3 regions of the Herbaspirillum sp. WTB6 genome follow, and region 3 is predicted to be linked to each of the others. Evidence: predicted binding sites of a transcription regulator. Region 3 holds the regulator's gene; each other region holds the start of a gene.
The links. The regulator sigma-54, encoded in region 3, starts transcription at its own class of promoters, with help from an activator protein. The targets are predictions, from matches to a motif close to TGGCANGNAANCTGCTTT.

Region 1 (3,275 bases), 860 kb from region 3:
CGCTAGGACGGATGATCTTGTTGTCGATGCGCTGCTCGATGATGTGCGCGGCCCAGCCGGAAGTGCGCGCGATCACGAACAGCGGCGTAAACATCGCGGTCGGCACGCCCATCATGTGATACGACACGGCCGAGAACCAGTCGAGATTCGGGAACATCTTCTTGACGTCCCACATTACCGACTCCAGCCGCTCGGCGATGTCAAACATCTTCATCGAGCCAGCGTCCTTCGACAGATGCTTGGCAACTTCCTTGATCACCTTGTTGCGCGGATCGGAAACAGTGTAGACCGGATGACCGAAGCCGATGATGACTTCCTTGTTCTCGACGCGCTTCCTGACGTCGGCTTCGGCTTCGTCCGGATTGTCGTAGCGCTTCTGGATCTCGAACGCGACCTCGTTGGCGCCGCCGTGTTTCGGGCCGCGCAGAGCGCCGATCGCGCCGGCGATCGCGGAAAACATGTCGGAACCGGTGCCGGCAATCACGCGGCCGGTGAAGGTGGAGGCGTTGAACTCGTGCTCGGCATACAGGATCAGCGAAGTGTGCATCGCCTTTTCCCAGAGCTTGGACGGCTTCTCGCCATGCAGCAGGTGCAGGAAGTGGCCGCCGATCGAGTCGTCGTCGGTTTCGACTTCGATCCGTTTGCCGTTATGGCTGTAGTGGTACCAGTACAGCAAGGCTGAGCCGAGCGAGGCCATCAGGCGGTCCGCGATGTCGCGCGCGCCGGGGGTATTGTGGTCGTCCTTCTCCGGCAATACGCAACCGAGTACCGAGACCGCAGTGCGCATCACGTCCATCGGATGCGAGGACGCAGGCAGCCATTCCAGCGCCGCCTTCAGGTTGGCCGGCAAACCGCGCAGTGCCTTCAGCTTGGCCTTGTAGGCTTTCAGTTCAGCCGTGGTCGGCAATTTGCCGTGCACCAGCAGGTGCGCAATTTCCTCGAATTCGCTGGTATCGGCGATGTCGAGAATGTCGTAGCCGCGGTAATGCAGGTCGTTGCCGGTCTTGCCGACGGTGCACAGCGCGGTGTTGCCGGCGGTGACGCCGGACAGCGCGACCGATTTTTTCGGCTTGAAGCCTGCAGCTTGTGCTTCGTTGCGTACTTCACTCATGTGGCTCTCCTCATTTGCGTTAAGCTGTTATTTGGTTTTCTGGCCCTGCTGCGCGAACAGCGCATCCAGTTTTTGTTCGAATGCATGGTAGTCGATGCGCTCATACAGCTCCATGCGGGTTTGCATCGTATCGACCACGTTCTTTTGCGTGCCGTCACGGCGGATCGCGGTATAGACGTTCTCGGCCGCCTTGTTCATCGCGCGGAAGGCCGATAGCGGATACAGCACCAGCCCGACGCCAACACCCTTCAGCTCTTCCACCGTATATAGCGGCGTGGCGCCGAACTCGGTGATGTTGGCCAGCACCGGCACCTTGACCGCGTCGGCGAAGGTCTTGTACATCGACAGCTCGGTGATCGCTTCCGGGAAGATCATGTCGGCGCCGGCTTCGACGCAGGCAATCGCGCGTTCCAGCGCAGCCTCCAGCCCCTCCACCGCCAGCGCGTCGGTACGCGCCATGATGACGAAATCGTCATCGGTGCGGGCATCGACCGCGGCTTTGATGCGGTCGACCATCTCCTGCTTGCCGACGATCTCCTTGCCGGGCCGATGGCCGCAGCGCTTGGCGCCGACCTGGTCCTCGATATGGATGGCCGCCGCGCCGAACTTGATCATTGACTTGACAGTGCGGGCGACGTTGAAGGCCGAGGCGCCGAAGCCGGTATCGACGTCGACCAGCAACGGCAGGTCGCAGACGTCGGTGATGCGGCGCACGTCGGTCAGCACGTCGTCGAGATTGGAAATGCCGAGATCCGGCAAGCCGAGCGAACCGGCGGCGACACCGCCGCCGGACAGATAGATGGCGCGAAAGCCGGCGCGCTTGGCCAGCAGCGCGTGATTGGCGTTGATGGCCCCGATCACCTGCAGCGGCGATTCTTCTTGCACCGCCTGACGAAAGGCAGCTCCTGCGGAACGAAGTGTCATAGGTAATCCTGTGCGATGGGATGTTTCATGAAAAGAGGCTTGCCACTCTATTGCAAGCAGCGTGCCAAGATTCACATCTTGCCGGATCGACAATTCGTATTTTTGCCAATTATCCAGGATGCTTGCGGATTCAGATACTTAGCGGCACGGCAGCCATTGCCCGTCAAAAATATCCAGACCTGTCTTGTTTCAATGTACGTTACAATTGAAACGCTTGAAACATAGATTGAGACATGCCACCCGCTTCCTACTCCATGCCCGATAGCGACAAACCGGTGATCTGGACCGTTTCGGTCTCGCGCCTGATCGAATTGTTTCGCGGCATCACGCTTGAATTCGACGACCGCGCGACGATTGAACCGATCAACCTCGGCTTCGAAGACGCGGTGCGCCATATCCGCGAACGTCTCGCTACCGAGCGCTGCGATGCCGTGATCGCCGCCGGCTCCAACGGTGCCTATCTGAAAAGCCGGCTGGCGGTACCGGTGGTGATCGCCAAGGCCAGCGGCTTCGATGTCATGGCGGCGCTGGCGCGGGCGCGCAGGATCACGCCGGCGGTCGCGGTTGTCACCTACCAGGAAACAATGCCGGAACTGGCCGAATTCCAGACCGTGTTCGGCCTGCAGATCGCCCAGCGCACCTACGTCACCGAAGAAGATGCGCGCACCCAGATCAGCGAGCTGAAGGCGGCCGGCATCAAGGCCGTGGTCGGTGCCGGCCTGATTACCGACCTGGCGCAGGAAGCCGGCCTGGCCGGCATCTTCGTCTATTCACCGGCTTCGATCCGGCAGGCTTTTGGCGACGCATTGGAACTGGCGCGCTTGACAAGGCTGGAAGCGGTGCGCGGCCGACTGCCGCAAGTGGTGGACACCCTGCGCGCCAAACACGGCATCAACGACCTCCGCGGCGATTCCGACGCGATGCAGCGGGTACGGCAAGCGATCGTGCTGTTTTCCCGCTCGCCAGCCACGGTGCTGATCCAGGGCGAGACCGGTACCGGCAAGGAACTGGCGGCGCAGGCGATCCACCGCGAAAGCATCCGCGCGCACGGCAACGTGAACAAGCCGTTCGTGGCGCTGAATTGCGGTGCGGTGGCCGAATCACTGCTGGAATCAGAATTGTTCGGCTACGAGGAAGGCGCCTTCACCGGCTCGCGCCGCGGCGGTCATGCCGGCCTGTTCGAGGCTGCCAACCACGGCACGCTGTTTCTCGACGAGATCGGCGAAATGCCGCTGCCGCT
Region 2 (3,275 bases), 630 kb from region 3:
ACAGCAGCGAGGCGCCGACCATGGTCAGGGTCAGGCTGTGCGGGGTGAACGCTTCGCGCCCAAAGCCGATGCGCTTGCCGAGCACGAAGGCGCCCACCAGGCCGGCCACGCCGGCATTGATGTGCACCACGGTGCCGCCGGCAAAATCGAGCGCGCCATCCTGCGCCAGCCAGCCGCCACCCCACACCATGTGCGCCATCGGAACGTAGCTGAAGGTAAACCAGAGGATGGCAAACAGCAGCACCGCGGAAAACCGGATGCGCTCGGCAAACGAGCCGACGATCAGTCCCACCGTGATCGCCGCGAAGGTGGCCTGGAAGGCGATGAACACATATTCCGGAATGGTCGGCAGCGCCGCCGACAGAGACTCCGGCGCAACCCCCTTCAGGAACAGTTTGCCGAAGCCGCCGACGAACTGGCCAGTACCGCCAAAGGCCAGGCTGTAGCCGTAAATCGCCCACAGCAGGTTGATCAGCGCAAAGATCACGAACACCTGCACCAGCACCGACAGCATGTTCTTGGAGCGCGCCAGGCCGCCGTAAAACAACGCCAGTCCGGGGATGGTCATCAGGATCACCAGCATGGTCGAGGTCAGCATCCAGGCGGTGTCGCCGCCATCCAGCTTGGCCGCCGCGGTAGCGGCAGGAGCGACGGCTGCGGCGACCGGTGCGGTTGCCGTGCTTTCCGCCGGGGTCGGGACCGGCGTCTGCGCCAGGGCGGCGCCGCCCAGCAACAGTCCGAACCCCAGGATGAAGGATGCGAGCAGATTTTTCATATTGTTTCCTCTTGGGTACGATTGGATGTCAGAGCGCTTCCTTGCCGGTTTCCCCGGTGCGAATCCGCACCACCTGCTCCAGCGCCGTGACGAAAATCTTGCCGTCGCCGATCTTGCCGGTGCGCGCCGCGGTCTGGATCGCCTCCACCGCATGCTCCACCACGGCATCCTCGACCGCCGCTTCGATCTTGGTCTTGGGCAGCAGATCGACCACGTATTCGGCACCGCGATACAGCTCGGTATGCCCTTTCTGGCGACCGAAGCCCTTGACCTCGCTCACCGTAATGCCCGGTATGCCGATCTCCGACAGGGCTTCGCGCACTTCGTCCAGCTTGAACGGTTTGATGATCGCGGTAATCAGTTTCATGTCAGCCTCCTGCGCAGATATGTTTAAAAGAGCGCTTAAAACGTTTTGGAAAGGGACAGCACGGCCGTGGTGCCGCCAATGTCCTTGGTGTTGCCGGCACCATCGGTGACGATGTACCAGGCGCGATCGGCATTGGTGCCGACCAACGCCAGCCCCAGCGTGGCGAAGCCAAAGTCGCGCGCGACGCCGAGCTTGTAATCGGTGTAGTTGAGCTGGCCGTAATGGCGCACGGTCTGGCGCCCGGCGTGCAGGGTCAGCGTGGTCTTGTCGGCGACCTCAAAATTCGCGTTCAGGTCGAGATAGCCGGAACCCCTTGAGCCGCCGTTGGCCCCGCCCGAGCGCGCATTCAGGCCGAAAAAGTCGGTCAGGCCATAACTGTACTTGACGGAAAACCAGCGATAGCCGAAGCCGAAATACAGCTCGCCATTGTTGTATTTCTCGCCGCTGCTGCCGATCGAGGCTCCCGGGTAGTAGTAGTACAGCAGACCGATGTCGGCCATGACGTCCTTGACCGGTTCGAACTTGTAGCCGCCATAGAAGTCCATTTCGAGACCGGCGCCATTGTTATACTGGTTGCCGCTGACGCTGGAATTCCAGTTGCCGACATACAAACCACTGGGATGGGCGTAATCGAAGCCGCCCTGCAGCGCCGGCTGCCGAAAGCTTTGCGACAGCCCGCGAAAACGGTAGTCGCTGACCACGGTCAGGTTGACACTCAGCGGCGCGGCTGGGGTGGCCGGTTGGGCCGGCTCGGCAGGAACTGTCTGGGCGGAAACGGACAGGTTGAACCCGGCCAGCAAAGCGGCGGTGAAGAGCGGTTTTTTCATCAGACTCCCCTTGGACGGTGTGAAAACATGGCTGAAGCTGGGGTTTCAGGCTAGGATTAGCAGGAGACGTGCCAGCCGCAGCCGGCGGCCGCGCGTAGGTTTTTGCCCCATCGCATGGCCCGATGCGGGTTGGATGGCAGTGCGCGGTGAATCGCGCACCAGAATGCAGCGGGCCGGCCCCAAAAACGCACCGTCCCGGTGCCGGCGCAAGGACGACCAGCAATGGAAAGGAACGCTATGGACAAGCCCAATTTTTTCGACGACATGCAGGCCAAAATCAACAAGGTGATTGAAAACTCCCCGGCCAAGGACCTTGAAAAGAACGTCAAGGCGATGCTGAACTCGGGCTTCGCCAAGCTCGACCTGGTGACGCGCGAAGAATTTGAAGTGCAAGCGCAAGTGCTGGCAAAAACCCGCGCCAAGCTGGAAGACCTGGAAGCGCGCGTGGCGGAACTGGAAATCCAGGCCGGGAAATAGGCGCGGCGCCAGCCTTGGCGTCGAACCGCTACTGAAAGACCAGATCGTGACCCTGACACTTGGCAACGGCGTCGACAGGATTCGCCTAACCCGCATGCGCGCGGCGCGCCCTTGCCGATGAGTCTCGCGGTCCTGAAAAGCCGGGCGTTGGCCGGCATGGAGGCGCCGCAAGTCACGGTTGAAATCCATCTGGCCAACGGCTTGCCGTCGTTCACCATCGTCGGTTTGCCGGAAACCGAAGTCAAGGAATCGAAGGACCGGGTGCGCGCGGCGCTGCAAAATGCGCACTTCGAATTTCCGGCGCGGCGCATCACCGTCAACCTGGCGCCGGCCGATTTGCCGAAGGAATCGGGCCGCTTCGATCTGCCGATCGCGCTCGGCATCCTGGCGGCTTCGCAGCAGATGCCGGCCGACGAACTGGGCGACTACGAATTCGCCGGCGAATTGTCGCTGTCGGGTGAACTGCGACCGATCCGGGGCGCGCTGGCAATGGCCTTCGCGATGCATCGCGCGCCTGGCGCCAACGGCCGCCGGCCGGCTTTCATCCTGCCGCGCGCGAATGCCGAAGAAGCGGCGCTGGTGCGCGAGGCCAGCATTTTCCCGGCCGACTCGTTGCTGCAGGTATGCGCCCACTTCGCCGCCAGGGACGGCACGGCCAGGCTGACGCGGCATACCGCGCGGCCGTTGGTAGACCCACCGAGCGGCCCTGATTTCAGCGAAGTGAAAGGGCAATTGCCATCCAAGCGGGCGCTGGAAGTAGCGGCCGCCGGCGGCCACAGCATCCTGCTGATCGGCCCGCCGGGCACCGGCAAGTCGATGCTGGCGACGC
Region 3 (3,275 bases):
CGCATGACCAGCAAGGCGCGCCGCATCGTCACCCAGCTGTTCGACGCCTTCATCCGTGAGCCGACCCTGCTGCCGCCCGACTACCAACTGCCGACCCAGGCCGCCGAGCGGCTGCCGCAGCAAGCGCGCCAGGTGGCCGATTACATTGCCGGCATGACCGACCGCTATGCGATGCGCGAGCATCGCCGGCTGTTCGTGGTGGACCAGATCTGAGCCGGCATTCCGGGCGCCAAGGCGTGTGGCATGCTTTTCGTTGCGGCCGGAGTTCACCATCGCGCCTGGTAACGGATGCGCCTTTGCCGACGCATATACTCCTATGCCAGATCTCTACTTCCGCTCTATATTAGAGTGCTATTTGTGCATACTCCAGGTGTTTGGGCGCGAAGGCAGGGATTTGTCCCGGCGGCGCAACGACCGGCAAGAAGGTCGGGATGCAAAAAGGGCGCCGACTGCGCCCTTGACTGATGGAGTCCTGCCGGCAGGCCGACAGAGCTTGTGCCGGAGATCACTCGGGCAGCGGCTGCGCTTCCGGCAGGTTCTTGATGGTGCCGTGCTGATGGTCCTGCAGCTTGGTTTTGTACTTGATCACCTGGCGGTCCAGTTTGTCGATCAGCAGGTCAATCGCGGCGTACAGGTTCTCGGCGATGCTCTCCACATGCAGGTCCTTGCCTCGCAGTCGGAGGTTGACTTCGGCTTTCTGGCTTTTTTCTTTTTCGGCAATTCGGTCGACGGTCAGGATGACAGCGATGTCGATCACATGGTCAAAGTGGCGTTTGATGCGTTCCAGCTTGTTTTTCACGTAGGCTTCAATGGCGGGGGTAAGTTCGAGGTGACGTCCACTGATGGTGAGATTCATACAGCACTCCTATGGGTGGTGTCGCTGGCGGTTCGCGGTGTATCTGCGCAATGATCCATTTCTACGCCGGAACACAGCAACGAACAGACTGCTAAACAACAAAACTACCAAGCCTTGCGCAGATTGACTGGGGGAATTTTCAGGGCTTCACGGTATTTGGCGACGGTGCGGCGCGCCACTACCATTCCCTGTTCTCCCAGCATTTCCGCTACCTTGCTGTCAGAAAATGGATTCTTGGGGTCTTCTGCTCCTATCAGTTGCTTGATGAGTGCCCGAATCGCGGTAGAGGACGCTTCGCCCCCGGCTTCGGTAGCGACATGGCTGCCGAAAAAATATTTCAATTCGAACATCCCATGCGGGGTTAGCATGAACTTCTGAGTGGTGACACGAGAAATGGTGCTCTCGTGTAAACCCAGTGTATCAGCAATTTCGCGCAAGACAAGGGGGCGCATCGCCACCGCGCCATGCGAAAAAAAATTCCTTTGCCGATCAACGATTGCCTGCGAAACGCGCAGGATCGTATCGAAGCGCTGGCGCATATTCTTGATCAGCCATTTGGCTTCCTGCAATTGGCCTGCCAGCGCGGCTTCGCCCTTGTGCTGTTTCAGGATGCCGGCATACAGCGCGTGCACCCGCAGGCGCGGAATGGCTTCCTGATTCAGCATCGCCTGCCAACCCGCGCCCGTGCGCCGGACAATCACATCCGGCGCCACGTAGTCGGAGCGGTCGGCGGCAAACGGCGCACCCGGATGCGGATTGCATTGCCGAATCACGGCTTGCGCCTCGCGCAAGTCCTCGTCGTCGCAGTCGAGCGCTTTCTTCAGCTTGTTGAAATCGCGCTGGGCGAACAGCGCCAGGTGCTGCTCGACAATTTGCCGCGCCAGCCGGCGCGTCACCAGCGCCACGCGCGGCAGGCGCCGGATCTGCAAGGACAGGCATTCCGCGGCGTTGCGCGCGCCGACTCCCGGCGGCTCGAAACTTTGCAGCAGCGTCAGCGCGATGGTCAGTTCTTCAAGTTCGATTTCCAGTTCGGGCGGCAGCCGCTCCTGGATTTCCTGCAACGACTCTTCCAGATAGCCGTCTTCGTTCAAAGCCTCGATCACCACTTCCAGCAGCGCGCGGTCGCGCCGCGCCAGGCGCAGTTGCCGCATTTGCAGCAGCAGGTGCTCGCGCAGGCTGGTGTGTTGCGCTTCCAGTTGTGGCCGCGCGTCCTCATCCTCCGGCGCCTTGGCGCGCGGCGCGGCGTCATCGAAACTCCATTCGGCGTCGGTGGCAGTACGTTCGGTATCGGTGGTGCCATCGAATTCGGCGTCGCCGGCGGCGGACTCGGGGCTCTCGCCGCGCTCATGGTGATCGGCAGCGGCCGGTGCCAGCGCGCCGTCGGCCAGCAGCCGGATCGAGTTGTCCAGCGGATCGTCGACGCGTTCCAGCAGGGGATTCTCGGCCAGGATCTGTTCCAGCTCCTGCTGCAATTCCAGCGTCGACAGTTGCAGCAGCCGGATCGATTGCTGCAGTTGCGGCGTCAGGGCCAGATGCTGCGAGGTGCGGAGTTGAAGAGTCTGTTTCATGCGCCGCGCGTACTGCCGCTACATCCGGAAGTGCTCGCCCAGGTATACCCGCCGCACCGATTCGTTGGCGATGATTTCGTCCGGACTGCCGCTGGCCAGCACCGCGCCCTGGTTGATGATGTAGGCGCGATCGCAAATGCCAAGCGTTTCGCGCACGTTGTGGTCGGTGATCAGGACGCCAATGCCGCGTTCCTTCAGAAAGCGCACGATGCGCTGGATTTCGATCACCGCAATCGGGTCGATGCCGGCGAACGGCTCGTCCAGCAGCACGAAACGCGGATTGGTGGCCAGCGCACGCGCGATTTCAACTCGCCGCCGTTCGCCGCCGGAAAGCGACAGCGCCTGGTTTTCGCGCAGCTTCTCGATTTGCAATTCCGCCAGCAGATTGTTCAGCCGCTCGTCGATTGCCTTGCCGGTCAGCGGCTTGCCGCCCTCCTTTTGCAATTCCAGCACCGCGCGGATATTGTCCTCGACGCTCAACTTGCGGAATACCGAGGCTTCCTGCGGCAGGTACGACAAGCCGAGGGTGGCGCGGCGGTGGATCGGCAACTGCGCGATGTCGATCCCGTTCAGGCTGATCTGACCCGCATCCGCCGGTACCAGACCGACGATCATGTAGAACGAGGTGGTCTTGCCGGCCCCATTCGGGCCCAGCAGGCCGACGATCTCGCCGCAACCCACCTGCAGCGAGACGTCGCTCACTACCTGGCGCGGGCCGTAGCTTTTTTGCAGGCCGCGCACGATCAGGGTACTGAGGCTCATCTCATTGCGCCTTGTTTTCATTGCGCGGCTGGATCACGGCCTTGATGCGCCCGGCGCCCGGCTTGCTTTCACCGCTGACGGTGTTGTTG

Region 1: prpB (methylisocitrate lyase) is a predicted target of sigma-54. The motif match lies at 2,085-2,102, and genes of this name have one in related genera.
Region 2: ACK2VC_RS10505 (TorF family putative porin) is a predicted target of sigma-54. The motif match lies at 2,026-2,043, and genes of this name have one in related genera.

What each region holds. Positions count from the first base shown of each region.
Region 1 is NZ_CP176522.1:770,221-773,495, forward strand. Features, by position in the region: gene prpC (bifunctional 2-methylcitrate synthase/citrate synthase) at 1-1,111, opposite strand, end outside; gene prpB (methylisocitrate lyase) at 1,139-2,035, opposite strand; gene prpR (propionate catabolism operon regulatory protein PrpR) at 2,269-3,275, shown strand, end outside.
Region 2 is NZ_CP176522.1:2,253,784-2,257,058, reverse strand. Features, by position in the region: gene ACK2VC_RS10515 (ammonium transporter) at 1-775, opposite strand, end outside; gene ACK2VC_RS10510 (P-II family nitrogen regulator) at 804-1,142, opposite strand; gene ACK2VC_RS10505 (TorF family putative porin) at 1,178-1,969, opposite strand; gene ACK2VC_RS10500 (accessory factor UbiK family protein) at 2,207-2,446, shown strand; gene ACK2VC_RS10495 (YifB family Mg chelatase-like AAA ATPase) at 2,564-3,275, shown strand, end outside.
Region 3 is NZ_CP176522.1:1,627,579-1,630,853, reverse strand. Features, by position in the region: gene ACK2VC_RS07535 (deoxyguanosinetriphosphate triphosphohydrolase) at 1-213, shown strand, start outside; gene hpf (ribosome hibernation-promoting factor, HPF/YfiA family) at 506-856, opposite strand; gene ACK2VC_RS07525 (RNA polymerase factor sigma-54) at 961-2,424, opposite strand; gene lptB (LPS export ABC transporter ATP-binding protein) at 2,443-3,186, opposite strand; gene lptA (lipopolysaccharide transport periplasmic protein LptA) at 3,188-3,275, opposite strand, start outside.